DNA from 3 places in the Fictibacillus nanhaiensis genome. Region 2 is predicted to be linked to each of the others. Evidence: riboswitches for the same ligand, from Rfam matches in the RefSeq annotation. Region 2 holds a riboswitch; each other region holds the start of a gene.
What was found. Region 2 has a riboswitch for S-adenosylmethionine ahead of ACFS5O_RS19975 (PLP-dependent aspartate aminotransferase family protein). Riboswitches for the same ligand answer to the same signal wherever they lie in the genome.

Region 1: linked by a shared signal. The riboswitch ahead of mtnK (S-methyl-5-thioribose kinase) and the one ahead of ACFS5O_RS19975 (PLP-dependent aspartate aminotransferase family protein) in region 2 are both predicted to bind S-adenosylmethionine.
Region 3: linked by a shared signal. The riboswitch ahead of ACFS5O_RS16890 (2,3-diketo-5-methylthiopentyl-1-phosphate enolase) and the one ahead of ACFS5O_RS19975 (PLP-dependent aspartate aminotransferase family protein) in region 2 are both predicted to bind S-adenosylmethionine.

What each region holds. Positions count from the first base shown of each region.
Region 1 is NZ_JBHUPF010000006.1:2,586,306-2,592,126, forward strand. Features, by position in the region: gene ACFS5O_RS16900 (pyridoxal phosphate-dependent aminotransferase) at 1-48, opposite strand, end outside; gene ACFS5O_RS16905 (carbon-nitrogen family hydrolase) at 156-938, shown strand; SAM riboswitch class I at 1,044-1,209, shown strand; gene mtnK (S-methyl-5-thioribose kinase) at 1,297-2,514, shown strand; gene mtnA (S-methyl-5-thioribose-1-phosphate isomerase) at 2,518-3,585, shown strand; gene ACFS5O_RS16920 (sugar ABC transporter substrate-binding protein) at 3,563-4,708, shown strand; gene ACFS5O_RS16925 (sugar ABC transporter ATP-binding protein) at 4,705-5,821, shown strand, end outside.
Region 2 is NZ_JBHUPF010000015.1:33,574-39,394, reverse strand. Features, by position in the region: gene ACFS5O_RS19995 (hypothetical protein) at 63-608, shown strand; gene ACFS5O_RS19990 (hypothetical protein) at 669-893, shown strand; gene ACFS5O_RS19985 (nitroreductase family protein) at 983-1,630, shown strand; gene ACFS5O_RS19980 (hypothetical protein) at 1,892-3,001, shown strand; SAM riboswitch class I at 3,179-3,294, shown strand; gene ACFS5O_RS19975 (PLP-dependent aspartate aminotransferase family protein) at 3,484-5,274, shown strand; gene ACFS5O_RS19970 (aliphatic sulfonate ABC transporter substrate-binding protein) at 5,372-5,821, shown strand, end outside.
Region 3 is NZ_JBHUPF010000006.1:2,580,434-2,586,254, reverse strand. Features, by position in the region: gene ACFS5O_RS16900 (pyridoxal phosphate-dependent aminotransferase) at 1-1,068, shown strand, start outside; gene ACFS5O_RS16895 (hypothetical protein) at 1,120-1,248, shown strand; SAM riboswitch class I at 1,339-1,458, shown strand; gene ACFS5O_RS16890 (2,3-diketo-5-methylthiopentyl-1-phosphate enolase) at 1,536-2,777, shown strand; gene ACFS5O_RS16885 (2-hydroxy-3-keto-5-methylthiopentenyl-1-phosphate phosphatase) at 2,774-3,448, shown strand; gene ACFS5O_RS16880 (methylthioribulose 1-phosphate dehydratase) at 3,445-4,110, shown strand; gene ACFS5O_RS16875 (1,2-dihydroxy-3-keto-5-methylthiopentene dioxygenase) at 4,088-4,624, shown strand; gene ACFS5O_RS16870 (AI-2E family transporter) at 4,801-5,821, opposite strand, start outside.

The sequences.
Region 1 (5,821 bases), on a different contig from region 2:
TTGCTCTGGCAATTTCCCCATCACTTCTGCCTGTTCAAAACGTTTCACGACGATCACTTCCAGTCTAATTTGAATGTTCTTGAAATTCTAATCAGTTATGTTATACGCTTAAGGAAATTCTGTAAAGACTTTTTTACAATCTGGAGGATACAATCATGAAAATTGCCTGCATTCAAGTCGACATACATTATGGCGATCCTAAAAAAAACTATGAACACATTGAAAATAAAATTCGTGAAGCAGTTGTTCAGCATCAACCTGATACGATTGTTCTCCCAGAACTATGGGATACAGGATATGACCTAACACGCTTAGATGAGATTAGCGATGAGAATGGCGAGAGAGCAAAGCACTGGTTAAGCTCCTTATCAAAAGAACTTGATATCAATATTGTTGGCGGTTCTATCGCTTACCGTGATGAGGATGAAGTATTTAACACTTCTCTCACCTACAGCCGAAACGGTGAACCGATCTCTACGTACTCAAAAGCTCATCTAATCACATTGATGGAAGAAGAAAAGTATATCTCTCCCGGGAATATCAGTACACTGTTTACACTCGATGGCACCCTTTCCACACTTGCAATCTGTTATGACATTCGATTTCCTGAATGGATTCGTGCTCCTTTCTTAAACGGCGCTAAGGTTTTATTCGTTCCCGCAGAATGGCCCATTCAAAGACAATCTCATTGGCGAGCTCTGCTTATCGCACGTGCTATAGAGAATCAATGCTACGTGGTTGCATGCAATCGGGTCGGAAGCGATCCTAAAAATACCTTTGCCGGTCAATCGTTGATCATTGACCCTTGGGGAGATATTATCGCTGAAGGATCTGTACACGATGAGGAGACCATTACAGCAGAGATATCACCTGAATTAGTAGACGAAGTACGCGAAAAGGTTCCTGTGTTTAACGACCGTCGAACAGACCTGTATTAAACCTTTTTGAAAAATTGTGTTGACAGATCTTCACATCACGTTGTAGTATAACGATTATGAATTGCGTGAATATTATTACGCATTAAAAAAACGAATAATTTTGGTCTCTTATCAAGAGCAGGTGGAGGGATATGGCCCGATGAAACCCAGCAACCGACCGTAATACCATTGCAAGATGGGGCGCCCGCATTATATGGGGAGCCGCTGATTTAGTCAGCGTATGGCACGGTGCTAATTCCGGCGAAACAATTTTGTTTTGCTAAGATAAGAGGCGCGGGAAATCATCATTCCGAGCCTCTTTTCTTATACGAAAAGAGGCTCTTTTTATTTGTAAAAAAACTTTCCGGGGGGAACAAAAATGAGCGTACAAGTAAAACCTACATATGAACCGTTAAATAAACTGACAGTCCTTGATGTGGTAAAACCTTTAGCATTTTTCGATGAATCCGAACATAGCCAACTGCTTGTTAAAGAGATTGGAGATGGCAACTTAAACCTTGTTTTTCATATAGAAAGTGCACTCTCTAAAAAAGCGGTGATCGTCAAACAAGCACTTCCATATGCAAAAGTGGTTGGCGAAAGTTGGCCGTTAACACTAGACCGTGCACGTATTGAGAGCGAAGCCTTACTAAAAGAAGCCGAATCAGTTCCTCACTTAGTTCCTAAAGTTTTGTATTCAGATTCAACACTTGCCGTAACGGTTATGGAAGATTTATCTGATCATGTCATTCTTCGAAAAGGGCTAATTGAAGGACAGATCTACCCACAACTTGCTAATGACATTGGAACGTTTGCAGCTAAGACAGCTTTTTATTCTAGCGACTTTTATCTTCATCCGTTTGAAAAGAAAGAACAAGTGAAACGATTCTCAAACCCTGAACTGTGTAAGATCACTGAAGACTTAGTGTTCACAGATCCTTTTTTCAACATCGAAACGAACGACTTCCCTGCTGAACTTCAAAGTGAAGTTGATGTCATTTGGAACGACACAGAGCTTCTAAAAGAAGTAGCTCAACTCAGACTTTCATTCTTAACAAAAGCTGAAGTCCTCCTTCATGGTGATCTACATTCTGGAAGTATTTTTGTGAAAAGCGATTCTACTAAAGTGATCGATCCTGAGTTTGCGTTCTATGGCCCAGCAGGATTTGATATCGCTCATTTCATAGCGAACCTTGCTCTTAATCACCTTTCTCAAAATGCTCATGCGAAAGAGCCGTTTCATCGAGAGACTTTACAAACTTATCTTTTAGAAACCATCGAAAAAACTTGGGAAACATACAGTGAAACATTCACACAGCTTTGGAACGAGAAAGCGACAGATCCTTTTGCCAAGATTTTGGGTGTTCTTGAAAATTTCTTAGAAAAAACGTTTCAAGAAGCGATTGGATTTGCTGGTTGTGAAATCATTCGAAGAACGATCGGACTTGCACATGTAGCTGATCTAGACTCTATTCCCCAAAAAGAAGTGGAGCTCTTTTATAAAAAAACAGCCCTAGAGCTAGGTGCAAAACTGATTAAGAATCAGAGAAAACTTACAAACATCACAGAACTTACTGACTGGATTAGAGGTGCTTAAATTATGACTGTAGCTGAAAAGTGGGTTCCTTCTGTTCGATACAGAGGTAACCACCTTCTTATATTAGATCAACAACAACTTCCCCATCATACGGTTTACTTAAATGTAACCACGATTGAACACGTATGGGACGCCATTTCAAAGCTTAAAGTTAGAGGCGCTCCTGCGATCGGAATCGCTGCTGCATTCGGACTTGCACTTTGGAGTAATTCTGAAAAAGAGGTTGATCATTTTTCATTTCTATCAAAATTGAAAAAACAAAGAGATTATTTAGCCTCCTCTCGCCCTACTGCTGTTAATTTATTCTGGGCGTTAGATCGTGTTGTCGCATCTGCCAAACGATCCGCTTCTGTAGAAGAGGCGAAAAAAAACATTGAAGCTGAAGCACTTTTAATTCAAGAAGAAGACGAAAATACATGCAGAAAGATTGGTGAGTACGCGTTATCCCTTCTTCAAGACGGAGATGCTGTCATGACGATCTGTAATGCAGGTGCTATCGCGACAAGCAAATACGGAACAGCTTTAGCTCCTTTTCATCTTGCAAAAGAGCAGGGTTGGAATCTTTCTGTATACGCGAACGAAACGCGTCCTGTCTTACAAGGATCTCGTTTAACTGCATGGGAGCTTCAAGCAAACGATATTGCTGTGACGCTAATTACGGATAATATGGCAGCGCACACTTTAAAAACAAAGAATATCAAAGCCGTTATCGTTGGATGTGATCGCGTGGCAGCAAACGGGGATACAGCTAACAAAATCGGGACTTTTGGTCTTGCACTTCAAGCGAGAGCACTCGGAATTCCCTTTTATGTAGCATGTCCTCTATCTACGTTAGATCTCAAAACATCTAGCGGCGAGGATATTCCGATCGAAGAACGCCCTGAAGAAGAAGTCACGCACCTAAACGGAGTTCGCATTGCTCCAGAAGGAATTAAAGTCTTCAATCCAGCTTTCGATGTAACTCCCGCTGAATACATATCAGCAATCATTACAGAAAAAGGAATCGTGAGCGGTAATTATCAAGAAGCCCTATCTACACTTAAGGAGGATGAAAGCATTGAGACCTTATAAAGTCTTGGCAACCGCTTGCCTTACTACTGCCTTGTTCTTAACAGGATGCACAAATGAACAAGATGCTCTTTCCAATAAGACAGAATCCAAACCAGCTGCCGCAAATGAGTCGCAATCAAAACAAAAAAATACCGCTTCAACGTCAAGCAAAGTTCCAGAACAGCTTCAGAAGCCATTAAAAATCGCTTCAATCAACCAGTTCTCTATCGGGACGTTCTCCTCTCAATATATTAGTGGTGTAAAGAAGCAAGTGGAAGAGTTCGGTGGTGAGGTGCAGGTCTATAACGCTGATAACGACCTTTCAAAAATGGCAGCGTATGTAGAAACAGCCGTTAACCAACAAGTAGATGGAATCTTAATTGATCATGGTCGTGCTGATGCGATCGCACCAAGTGTAAAAAAAGCAGTTGCAGCAGGAATTCCTGTTGTCGCTTTTGATAGTGATATCAACATACCAGGTGTAACCGTTATCGACCAGGATGATTATAGCCTTTCGTGGAATGCTCTGCGAAGCATGGCGCAAGACTTAAATGGAAAAGGTGAGATCGTATACGTTTGGGTAGGTGGTTTCACACCAATGGAAAGAAGAAACGTTATGTATGAAGCCTTCAAGAAACGTTATCCTTCGATCAAAGAGATCGCGCGTTTTGGTACAGCAACACAGAATACAGCGCTTGATACACAATCACAAATGGAAGCCCTGTTGCAAAAGTATCCTAAAAAGGGTGACATTGACGCGGTGTTCGCTCCTTGGGACGAATTTGCTAAAGGTGTGACACGTGCGATTCAACAAGCAGGACGTGAGGAAATTAAAGTATATGGAATCGACCTTAGTGACGAAGATCTGCAACTGATGCAAGAAAGTGATAGTCCATGGGTGTCAACGGCAGCTACAGATCCTGCTGATGTTGGAAAATTACAAGTTCGCTTTCTCTACCAAAAAGTAGCCGGTGAAGAAACACCACAGATCTATAGTGTTCAACCTCACCTTGTTGAAAAAGAAGATCTACCTAAGTCCAAAGTATCTATGGATGAGATCGGTAAGTATGTGGAAGGCTGGGGCAAATCTGATGCCGGAACATCACCGTGGATGGAAAACTTAAGTAAGGATAATAAACAATGACGATACTCTCATTAACTTCTATACAAAAATCATTTGGTGAACAGATTGTATTAAAAGGAGTGGACTTTACCGTAAAAAGCGGTGAGGTCCATGCTCTTTTAGGAGCCAATGGTGCTGGTAAGAGTACACTCATGAAGATACTCTCAGGCGATTATGAACGCGATGGCGGTGTCATCACTTTGAATGAAAAAGAACTGACGATTAACACACCGGCTCATGCAAAAGCAGCTGGCATTGAGATGGTCGTTCAAGAAGTAGATACTGCCCTCGTCTCTTCATTAAGTATCGCAGAAAACGTAACGATGAATACTTTTATCAAAGGTCCTGCCTTTTTTTCTTGGAAAAAAAGATACAGAGTGGCTCAAGAACTATTGAACAGAGTTGGCTTAAAACTTGATCCAGCCATCCCCCTCTCTCGATGTTCTTTAGCAGAGAAACAGTTGGTACTCATCGCAAAAGCAATTTCTGAAGACATCTCATTTATTATTTTAGATGAACCTACAGCCGCACTTAGCACGAAAGAAGCTCAACATCTGTTTACTGTTCTTCGTGAACTTCAGAAGCAAGACGTGGGCATCATCTATATTTCACACCGCTTACCTGAAATTATGGAACTGTCGACAAGAGTAACGGTCTTAAAAGATGGATACGTGACTCTATCAAAAGAAACATCTCACTGTTCTTCTGAAGAGATCGTTCGTGCGATGCTAGGCAACGAATTGGTTGAACTATTGAATGATGAAGAAGATAGAATGCTAGGCGATACCCTTTTAGAAGCGAAGCAGTTCAGAATTCCTTCTACAGGTGAATCCGTATCCCTATCTGTTCGAGAAGGAGAAATTGTTGGCGTTGCCGGATTAGTGGGTGCAGGTAAGACAGAAACGGCAAGAGCATTGTTTGGTGCAGACCCATCTAAAGATTCTCTTTACATGAAAGGGAAAAAAATAAGGGTATCGAATCCTCAAAAAGCGATTTCGGCCGGTATCGGGTTCGTCCCAGAAGAACGACGTAAAGAAGGAATTCTTGTTGATTACAATGTGGTTGAAAACTTAACCTTGCCTGTCTTAAAACAGTTTACTAAGTTTGGTTTTATCCAAAGAAAACAAGAAAAAA
Region 2 (5,821 bases):
TTTGAAACTCTTTCCATTGTTTATTCGTAATACTGTATATAAGATACGTGGGGTGTTTAAACATGGAACTCTTTTTGAATGTGTTTTTTGGAATCTTAATCGTATTAGGAATCTTGGCAGCCGTTTATTACCTTTTAAAAAATGTAAAAGACAAAAAAAGAGCAGTTCCGGTCTATGGACTTTCTTATAGTGGAGAATATACACAGAAGAATTTTTGGACACATGAGATTATGATTGTGGTCATCATTACACAAGGCTTTGGTCTGCTGAAACTTTCGATGCCTGTAAATGTTTTAATGATTTGTTTATTGGTGTTTCTTACACTTCTCTATTTTACTCAAATTTGGCGAGGTGCGATCGGGAAAAAAGGCGTTGTATCGGCTACTAAATTTTATGATTGGAACCAGATTGAATCAGTGGATTGGATCACTGGACTTCAAGCAGAAAATCCAGGATATCCAAGTTGGGGTTTAGTTCGGTTTCATACAGGTGAACGATATGTCGAATTTGTAATCAAGAAAAAAGCTGAAGAGGAAGTGCGTTCTTTCGTTGAAGAAAGGATGAATCTTGCAAAAGCCAATTCGTTAGCTAAAATTGTTTTTAAATAAAGGTATTCTATCTTTTCCTAAGAATAAGATATATGTAAAAGGGAAAAGGGTGGTTTTTCCATGAGGCCATATGTGAAGGCTGGACTCATTACTGCTGGGATAATCGTTCTGATCAGTACTTATCTGCTTGGAATGTATGTAGAGAAGTTAAATGTTCAAAGGGAGTCTCTTAATATGGATCCGATCCATATCATAAGTGTATTATTGGGAGCTTCACTCATCCTGATCGGATTAAGAATAAAAACGAAAAAAGATAGAGAAGCAACAGAGAACAGTGCAAAATAAGCACTGTTCTTTTACGTATTTTGTAGAGAGTTCCAATCTTTTGTATAATACATATAGAATATCCAATACATGTGCTAGAGGAGACAATCATGAAATACGAAGATTTTAAAGAAATCGTGCACGGCAGAAGAAGTGTCCGAAAGTTTACGGATCAAACAATTGCTGAAGAAGACATTTATGAAATCATGGATTGCGCTCGTTATGCTCCGAGCGACACAAACTCACAAACATGGGAATTTATCGTGATTCGAAACAAAGATAAAGTAAAGAAAATCGAAGAGATGACGTGGGATGCTATTCATAAATTGGCTGCAAGGGCCGAAGAAAACGGAAAAACGAAGGAAGCAAAATTGCTGACGCGCTCTTTTGGTCCATACGCGACGGCGTTCTCTGGAGCACCCGTATTGATCATCTGTTTAGCCACTCCTTACGAATCTAAGTTTCGAGAAAAGATCTTTGATCCGATTGAACTTGCTGAAGAGTCAGTTTGGGAAGAGGAAGGAATCAAGAGTAGCTGTTTAGCGATCCAAAACTTGATGCTTGCAGCCCATGCGCGTGGACTTGGTACTTGCCCGATGACTGGACCAGTACTGCTGGCACAAGATGCGATTCGTGACTTTTTAGATATTCCATCTAAGAAGCAGATCAACATGGTTATTTCGCTCGGGCATCCACAAGATCAACCGAAAAAACTCGCAAGAAAAGCAGTAGAAGACATCGTCACATATGTAGATTGATGGTGATTGGGACTTTGTAAGTTCCTTGAAAAGCTCGTCCAGCGGCTGAAAAGCATGCTGGACGAGCGCCATATGAAAAATACGAGCGCCATATGAAAATGCTAGGCCAACTCGTGCCATCCCTCTTAAACTCCTCATCCTCTTACCTCTTCTTAAGACTTCAGACCTACAAGAAAACCTAAGAAAAAAGGATTTTTTTCGACATATACCGAATATATGTTTCTTGAAACGTATTTTCAATTTTAGAAAGAGGAACTTCTTATGAAAGAGACATTTGACTTGATTGATTATGCATTGCAACAAAGTGGGTTAGAAGAACTTAAAGATCCGACTCAGGTTCAATATTTAGGTGAAGGAGCTTGGCATCTTGCGTATCTCGTTCAACTACGCACCGGCGATGCTGTGGTAGTAAGATTTCCAAAAGCGGAGGCGTATGGTAGGAACATAGAGTTTGACGAAGAGGCCATTCACTCAGAATATGCAGGAACGAAAGCATACTATGAGTTAGCGAACCAAGTTAAACCAGGGATCTGCCCTGATTTTTTCAACTATCATGTAGAAAAAGATAGAACGTTTACCGTGGAATCATATGCGGGAAAAGCAATAAAGCTAGATCAACTAACGGTTGTAGAAGCGTTTCATATCGGAGCGGAACTTGGGGAGTTCTTTCGCAAGATGAATGCTGTAGATCATGGTTTAAAAGGATTCGGTTATCTCTCATGGAACGGAAAACATATTGAAGGAAAGTTTCATTCCGATGTATCAGAATCTATGAAAGAAGAAAACAAGGAGTACATAGATGATTTTAAGAAATTTATAGATACATATGATGGGTCCATATCTCCAGCTGCTTTGATTGACCTTCAAAACTGTTTGGATGATAGAGAGATAGAGAATCAAACGGTTGTACTTACTAACCAAGATACATCTCCAGAGAATATATTGCTACATTCAGATGGTACTGTCAGTTTAATCGATCCTGTACCCATCTTATATAGCGGGGATTCACTTGCTGGGAATTTTCTTAATAATTACAGGACATTGTTCCCGACATTTTTTAATGCACCACGTTATGCGCGACATGAATTTGATCGGTATGAAGATCGATTGAAACGGATCGCTGACGGATTTTTAGAAGGATATTCTCAAGGAGATCTAGCTGTAAAGCGTCGAGTGAAACAAGAGGAGTTTATTCAACTTACTGATTTAACTGTGATTCATTGGCAACTACTTCAGACGGATGAGTTATCTAACGAACAGAAAATTCGTTACGGTGAGAGAGATGCAATTGCCAATCGGATAACGGTCCTTGTAAAAAAAATTGAAGAGTTTCAATGGTTGGATGAAAAAAGTGGAACAAAGTTAGCATAACCGGCATAGCATGGGCATAATCTTAATTCAAAGCTGACAGTTGAACACTCATTTCTTTTGTATAACTTTTATGATTTTTCAAAAAACGGTTGACTTTCTAAAACATCATACTCTATAATCCTATTCAAGAACTAAATAAACATCAGCACGTTAATGTGTTAAACATAATTTGAATATCTCTTATCCAGAGAGGCGGAGGGACTAGGCCCGATGAAGCCCGGCAACCAACAAACCACATTTGGTTTGGAAAGGTGCCAATTCCTACAGATCTTTTTTGATCTGAAAGATAAGAGGAGGACCAAAACCCTCTTCTTAGGAAGGGGGTTTTTCTTTTTCCCCTTATCATACTTCACACACAAACATCACTTAGTCACTTATTTCATTTTAAAAATTGAATATAGCAAAAGGGATAAGCACTAATCTTTATTCCTAGTTTTCCTATAGATTTTATTTGAATTAATAATAAGAAGGAGAGATTTTTTATGACAAAATCATTTGATGGATACGATATTGAAACATTACTACTACACGGGGGTCAAGCGCCTGACCCAACAACAGGTTCACGTGCAGTGCCTGTCTACCAAACTACATCCTATGTTTTTTCTGATACAGATCACGCACAGAGCTTATTTTCACTCGATGAGCCAGGGAATATCTATAGCCGGATCGGGAATCCAACAGTCGATGTTTTTGAGAAAAGAGTCGCCCTTTTAGAAGATGGTGTAGCAGCAGTTGCAACGTCTTCTGGTATGTCAGCGATTGCGCTAGCTATCTTAAATATCGCACATGCAGGAGATGAGATTATTGCAGCTACCAATCTATATGGAGGAACGTACAACTTATTTTCTACTACTCTCCCGAAATATGGAATCAACGTAAAGTTTGTAGATGCAGAAGACCCTGAGAACTTCAGAAAAGCGATTACTCCAAACACGAAAGGATTTTTTGCTGAAACGATCGGCAACCCGAGTCTTAACGTTCTAGATATTGAGGCAGTAGCAGATATTGCGCATGAGAACGGTGTACCTTTAATCATGGATAATACGTTTGCAACCCCATATGTAACAAAGCCGTTAAGTTTTGGAGCTGACATCGTCATTCATTCAGCCACAAAGTGGATCGGTGGACATGGAACAGCCATTGGCGGTGTTGTGGTAGACGGAGGACGCTTTAATTGGAACTCAGAGAAGTATCCAGGATTTACGGAGCCAGATAACAGCTATAACGGATTAAGATACGCGAATGACTTTGGAACATTGGCTTTTGCGACTAAATTACGCGTTCAGCTTTTACGAGATTTCGGAGCATGTTTAAGTCCACACAATGCATTCCTCCTTTTACAAGGTTTAGAAACACTGCATCTACGAGTGGAAAAACATGCGAAGAACGCACAAGAAGTAGCGGAGTATCTGGAAAAACATCCAGCTGTAGATTGGGTTTCATACCCTGGCCTTTCTTCGCACAGAAGTCATGAGCTTGCTAAGAAATATTTAAGCAATGGTTTTGGTTCGATCGTAAACTTTGGAATCAAGGGCGGACGTGATGCTGGGCGTAAGGTTATCAACAACATCTCATTGTGGTCACACGTTGCGAATGTTGGGGATGCAAAATCATTGATCATCCACCCTGCTTCTACCACTCATCAGCAACTGAGTGGAGAAGAATTAGTAGCAACAGGCGTAACAGAAGAACTTATTCGATTATCGGTCGGACTTGAGTCCGTAAAAGATCTTACGAATGATCTTGATCGCGCGATACAAACGGCAACTGGGATAGGGACGGATAACACGGAGATCACGATAAATGATGAGGGTGTTATTCGTTGGGCGTTGCAATCATCACTGTATCGAGCAGTTGAGAATGATCAGGAAATTCAACGTCCTAAGACGCTTGCGATCGTGGGACTCAGTTCCAATCCTGCAAGACCCAGCCATAGATTAGCCAGAAAAATGCAGCGACTTGGCTATAAAATTGTTCCGGTTAATCCAAGAGAAACAGAAGTGCTTGATGAAAAAGCGTATCCAGATTTAAAATCTATTCCGTTTCCCATCGATGTGGTTCAAGTATTTAGAAGTCCAGAAGCAGCGATTGAGCTCGCAAAGGAAGCAGCGATCACACAGCCAAAAGTGTTCTGGCTACAAGAAGGTGTCATCTCGCCAGAAGCAGCAAAAATTGCGAAAGAAGCTGGGATCGATGTGGTGCATAACAGATGTACGTATAAAGAAGCACAACGTCTAAGAGGAACTATTTCAACGTATGCGTGTGAACTTTAAAAATAGAAATCGGTAAGCCGGGAACGGAAGTCAACGACTTTCAAGAATAACTCAAAAAAATAGCCATATAAAAAGAGAGAAACGTGGAGGGAAATACATGTTGAAGATTTGGCAGAAAGCAACACTGGCTTTAAGCATAGCTGGCGCTTTGGTTTTATCAGGCTGTTCTAGCAGTGCGAAAGAGGGAGAGAAACCAGAGAAGATCCGACTCGATTACGCGTTTTACTCTCCGACTAGTTTAGCGCTTAAAAAGTTCGGATGGGCAGAAGAAGCATTTAAAAAAGAAGGGATAGAAGTAGAGTGGATTCAAAGTCAAGGAAGCAACAAAGCGCTTGAGTTTTTGAATTCAGATAGCGTTGATTTTGGATCAACAGCTGGTGCTGCAGCACTGATCGCAAAAGACAAAGGAGCACCGATCGAATCAGTCTATATTTACTCCCAGCCTGAATGGACGGCTCTTGTCGCAAAAGACGGTTCACCGATTAAAGATGTAAAGGATCTTAAAGGAAAAAAAGTAGCAGCAACGTTTGGAACGGACCCACATATC
Region 3 (5,821 bases), on a different contig from region 2:
GACGTTATTAATCTAGGACAAGGAAATCCCGATCGACCAACGCCACAGCATATCGTTGAAGCATTGAAGGAAGGTGCAGAAAGACCTGACTTTCATAAATACTCCCCGTTTCGAGGACACGGATTCTTAAAGCAGGCTGCTGCCGATTTTTATCAAAGAGAGTATGGTGTGACCTTAGATCCTGATAAAGAAGTAGCTATTCTCTTTGGGGGAAAAGTGGGATTAGTAGAGTTATCACAGTGCTACTTAAACCCAGGAGATGTTGCCCTCGTTCCAGATCCAGGATACCCGGATTACTGGTCAGGTGTAGCAATGGCTGGTGCTTCGATGGAGACAATGCCTTTAAGAAAAGAAAATGAATTCCTCCCGAAGTACGATGATTTACATGAAACGGTCTTGAACAAAGCAAAGCTTATGTTCTTAAACTATCCGAACAATCCTACAGCAGGTGTTGCAACGGAATCATTTTTTAAAGAGACAGTAGAACTCGCTAACAAACATGATATTCTCGTTTGCCATGATTTTGCTTATGGAGCTATTGGATTTGAAGGACAGAAGCCGATCAGCTTTCTACAGACCGAAGGAGCAAAAGACGTAGGCATAGAGATCTATACCCTTTCTAAAACGTATAACATGGCAGGATGGCGCGTTGGTTTCGCGGTTGGAAATGAATCTGTCATCGAATCCATTAATCTACTTCAAGATCATTTTTATGTAAGCTTGTTTGGAGCGGTTCAGCATGCAGCAGCTGAGGCATTGAACGGCTCACAGCAATGTGTGGATGAACTGGTAGATACATATGAAAGACGCCGAAATGCATTCATCGGACGTTTGAATGAAAACGGATGGAACGTGGAATCGCCAAAAGGTTCCTTCTTCTGCTGGCTACCTGTACCTGAAGGGTATACATCAGAAACGTTCGCTGACTATTTGCTTGAGAAAGCACATGTCGTCGTCGCACCTGGCATCGGATTTGGAAGTGAAGGCGATCGATATGTACGTGCCGGCTTACTAACGTCAGAAGAACGTCTGATAGAGGCTGCTGATCGAATTACTAAATTGTTTTAGAAGTTTTATTTAATTCTTTATGCCTCTTTGATTAGTTGAATGGAGTGTAAGATGCGAGACTCCTACGGGACAGGCGGGCAGGTGAGACACTTAAGAGTGAAACGTACGAATGTGGCTCACCTTCTGCCCCGTGGAAAGCGAGTATCTGGAACGGAGATCAACATCTTTCAAAAACTTTAAAGCTTACTAATAAGATATTGAAGATTTTGGTTGACAGATCCTTCATACCCTGTCATAATCACAATTAAAATTATATTCTAACAATTTGCACTCTTATTAAGAGCAGGTGGAGGGACTAGCCCGATGAAACCCGGCAACCATTCAGTTAATTTTTCTTAACTGAAAACGGTGCTAATTCTTGCAGTCGAACGTTTGACTGAGAGATAAGAGGAAGCGGAACTGTCAATATGTAGACACCCCTTCCTCGTGAAGGGGTTTTTTGCGTTTTTGAAAGGAGAACTACGAACATGAGTAAAATTACAGCAACGTACTTGGTACATGATAAAAAAGAAAATCTATACAAAAAAGCGGAAGGCATTGCGCTAGGACTTACTGTAGGTTCATGGACTGATCTTCCTCAACTTGAGCAAGAACAGCTAAAAAAACATAAAGGTATCGTGGAAGAAGTCATTGAACTTCCTGAAGATCCACGTACAGATCAATTTTTAGGAAGTAAAAGAACTAGAGGCTTACTTAAGATTTCCTATCCATCAGCAAACTTTTCAAATGACATTCCCGCTATACTAACGACGGTTTTCGGTAAACTTTCGTTAGATGGTGAGATCAAACTCGTAGATTTAGAGTTTGATAAGAATCTAGAACAGCAATTTCCTGGTCCAAAGTTTGGGATAACTGGAATCCGAGATATCTTAGGCGTACATAACCGTCCACTTGTTATGAGTATTTTTAAAGGGGTGCTCGGAAAAGATCTATCATTCTTCAAACAACAATTATATGAGCAGGCTTTAGGCGGGGTAGATCTTGTGAAAGATGATGAAATTCTATTTGAGAACCCACTTACGCCTTTTGAAGAAAGAGTAAGAATCGCTAAAGAAGTTTTAAAGTCCGTTCATGAGCGAACTGGCGAAAAGACGCTCTACGCAGTTAACTTGACAGGCAGAACGAGTGGACTTCGAGATAAAGCGCGGCGCGCAGCAGAATTAGGTGCTAACGCATTATTGTTTAACGTACTATCCTATGGACCAGATGTATTACAAGAATTGGCAGAAGATAAAGAGATACCTCTTCCAATCATGGCGCATCCTGCACTATCTGGAGCTATAGGATCATCATCTCTCTACGGGATTGGTTATTCCGTTTTATTGGGTAAACTGCTTCGTTATGCAGGGGCAGATCTGGTGTTGTTCCCATCACCATATGGAAGCGTAGCCCTTGATCGTAACGAAACCCTAAGTATTGCGGGTGCCTTAACAACAGATAGCATCTCATTAAACAAGTCGTTCCCAGTTCCATCAGCAGGTATCCACCCAGGTTTAACACCGGTTTTATACAATGACTTCGGATTGGACAGTGTTATAAACGCAGGTGGAGGAATACATGGTCATCCAGATGGAGCAGCAGGTGGAGCACGTGCCTTCCGTCAAGCGATAGATGCCGTCGTTAAAGGGGAAGACTTTGAGAGTTTTGCAGAAAAACATCTAGAACTACAAAAAGCATTAGAGCTTTGGGGTGGTGTTCCAGTAAAATGACAACTCTACACCAATCGGTAATCTTTTGTGATTTTGATGGAACTGTAACTGAGAAAGATAATATCGTTGCGATCATGGAAGAATTTTCACCCGAGGGCTGGCAGCCGATCGTGAATGAAATCTTGAATGAAACCATCTCGATTCGAGAAGGAGTCGGTAAATTGTTTTCGAGAATCTCTTCGGACAAAAAGGAAGAGATCATTGAATTCGTTGTAACACGTTCTAAGATTAGAGACGGTTTTCAGGAATTTATCTCATTTACTCAAAGTGAGAGGATTCCACTTTACATCGTTAGCGGTGGTATTGATTTTTTTGTTCATCCTGTACTAGAGAACAAACTAGAAAAAGACTATGTTTTTTGTAACGCAAGTGATTTTACAAACGACATGATAAAAATCACTTGGCCGAATGTATGTGATGATCAATGTGACAATGATTGTGGATGTTGTAAACCGTCTGTTATAAGGCGGCTGGAAGAGAAGTTTCCCCGAGCTGAAAAGATTGTGATCGGGGATTCGATTACTGATCTTCAAGCTTCTAAGATGGCTGATGTTGTTTTCGCAAGAGATTATCTGATTGAAAAATGTGAAGAAAACCAAATACCATACACACCATTTGAAACCTTTCATGACATCATTCATGTCTTAGAGAAAAGAGGTGTAAAAAGTTGAGTAAACAACAGCGCTGGAATGAGCTTGCAGATGTTAAGGATGAACTGGCATCAAGAGACTGGTTTCCTGGAACCAGTGGTAACGTATCCATTAAAGTAAGCGATTCACCTCTCGCTTTTTACGTTTCTGCAAGCGGAAAAGATAAAACAAAACGTACCTCAGAAGACTTTCTTTTAGTGGATCAGTTCGGTGAACCGGTAGAAGAAACGCATTTGAAAGCTTCGGCAGAAACAGGTATTCATTGTGAAGTGTATCGGTTAACGAAAGCAGGCTGTTGTTTACACGTTCACACCGTGGATAATAACTTAATCTCTGAATTGTATGGTGATGCAGGAGAGATTACATTCCAAGGCCAAGAACTGATTAAAGCATTTGGGATATGGGAGGAAGAAGGCCGTATCACGGTTCCGATCGTTGAAAATTATGCTGATCTTTCGAAGCTGTCTGAAGCAGTGGGTACAGTAATCAAACAGGATACAAAAGCTGTCTTGATTCGCAATCATGGTATTACCGTATGGGGAAGAAATGCTTTTGAAGCGAAGAAACATTTAGAAGCTTTTGAGTTTCTTTTCTCTTACCACATCAAGTTACAAACTTTAAACGTTTTAAATAAAAATCAATCATTTGGAGGCGTTAAAAATGGCACAACTACGATTTCATGATAACAACGAAAGAATTGAAAAACAGAGTGAGGTAGAAGCGTATCTGAACTCTCAAGAAGTTATATACGAGAAATGGGACATTGAAAAACTTCCAGCGCATCTTCGTGAAAATTTCTCGTTAAGTGATAAGGACAAAGCAGAAGTGATTCAAACCTTCCGCAGTGAGATCGATGATATTTCTGAGCGCAGAGGATATGTGACAGAAGATGTTATCTCACTTTCTGATGCGACACCAAACTTAGATGAGCTATTGAAAAACTTCTTATCAGAACATCATCACACGGATGATGAAGTACGCTTTATCGTTTCTGGACATGGAATCTTTGCGATCGAAGGACCTAATGGAAGATTCTTCGATGTTGAACTTGAACCAGGAGACCTTATCTCTGTTCCAGAAAATTTCCGTCACTATTTCACGCTGCAAGAAGATCGTAAAGTAGTAGCGGTTCGCATCTTTAAATCAAAAGAAGGCTGGGTTCCAATCTACGATAAACAGCCCCAAGAAGCTCAATAATATACAGAGCACACCATTTCATTCGAACGAAATGGTGTGTTTTCTTTTGAAATAACAAGTTGGCGCTCGTCCGGTGGCTGACAAGCACGCTGGACGAGCGCTATACAGAAAATACGAGCAAAGAAAAAAGCATCAGACTTCAGTAGTCGATGCTTTTTTCCATTCCCTCATTATTCTTATAACTCTTTTGATTTTCTAAGATTGATTAAGCGATACGTGTGCAGGGCAATAACTTTTAACACCGCATATACTGGAACGGCTAGAATCAATCCAAGCAGACCACCTAGGCTTCCTGCAACAAGCAAGATCGAAATAATGGTAAGCGGGTGGATATCCAGCTTCTTACCCATAACTTGCGGAGAGATTACATTTCCTTCGATCTGCTGAGCGATAACCATAACGACTAGAACTTTGATCACCATCGCCGGTGAATCTACAATCGCTACGATCAATGCGGGAACGACTCCGATAATCGGTCCGAGGAACGGAATCACGTTTGTGAACATGGCGATTATAGCTAGAATCAGCGAGTAGTCGATTCCGATTACGAGATAACCGATATACAGCATTGTACCCACACAGACACTGACCAAGATCTGCCCTTGGATATAAGAACTAAGTGCGATGTCCATGTCTTTTAGAATTTTTGTTCCATTATTACGCTGTCTTTCAGGAAGTGTTTGAAGCACCATCTGTGGAGCTTTCTCACCTTCTTTAAGCATGTAATACAGTATAAAAGGTACGGTAACAAAAATCATAATAATGTTTGTAATGATTCCAATAAAGTTTGCGATGTTTGTACCAATTGTCTGAACACTAGTAGACAGATAAGCGGTTACTTTATCAGAGATTTCTTTTACATCAAACTGTTCACTTTCTTGGAAACGGCTTACCCATTCATTCTGCTGTAAATCATTCAGCTTAGATCGAATAGCATCGATTAAAGCAGGGGTATTCTCAATTAGATTACTAACCTGTCTTTGTAGAATCGGACCAATAGAATAGAACAGCAATACGAATAATCCGATCGCAAGCAGGTAGATGAGAAGGATGGATAATACCTTAGGAACTTTTCGTTTATGCAAAAACTGAACGACTGGCCGGAAAAGATAATAAAGAACACCGCCAAGCAAAAACGGAAAAAATAACGTTTGAACAAGAACGACGATCGGCCTGAAAATAAAATCAATCTTTGTT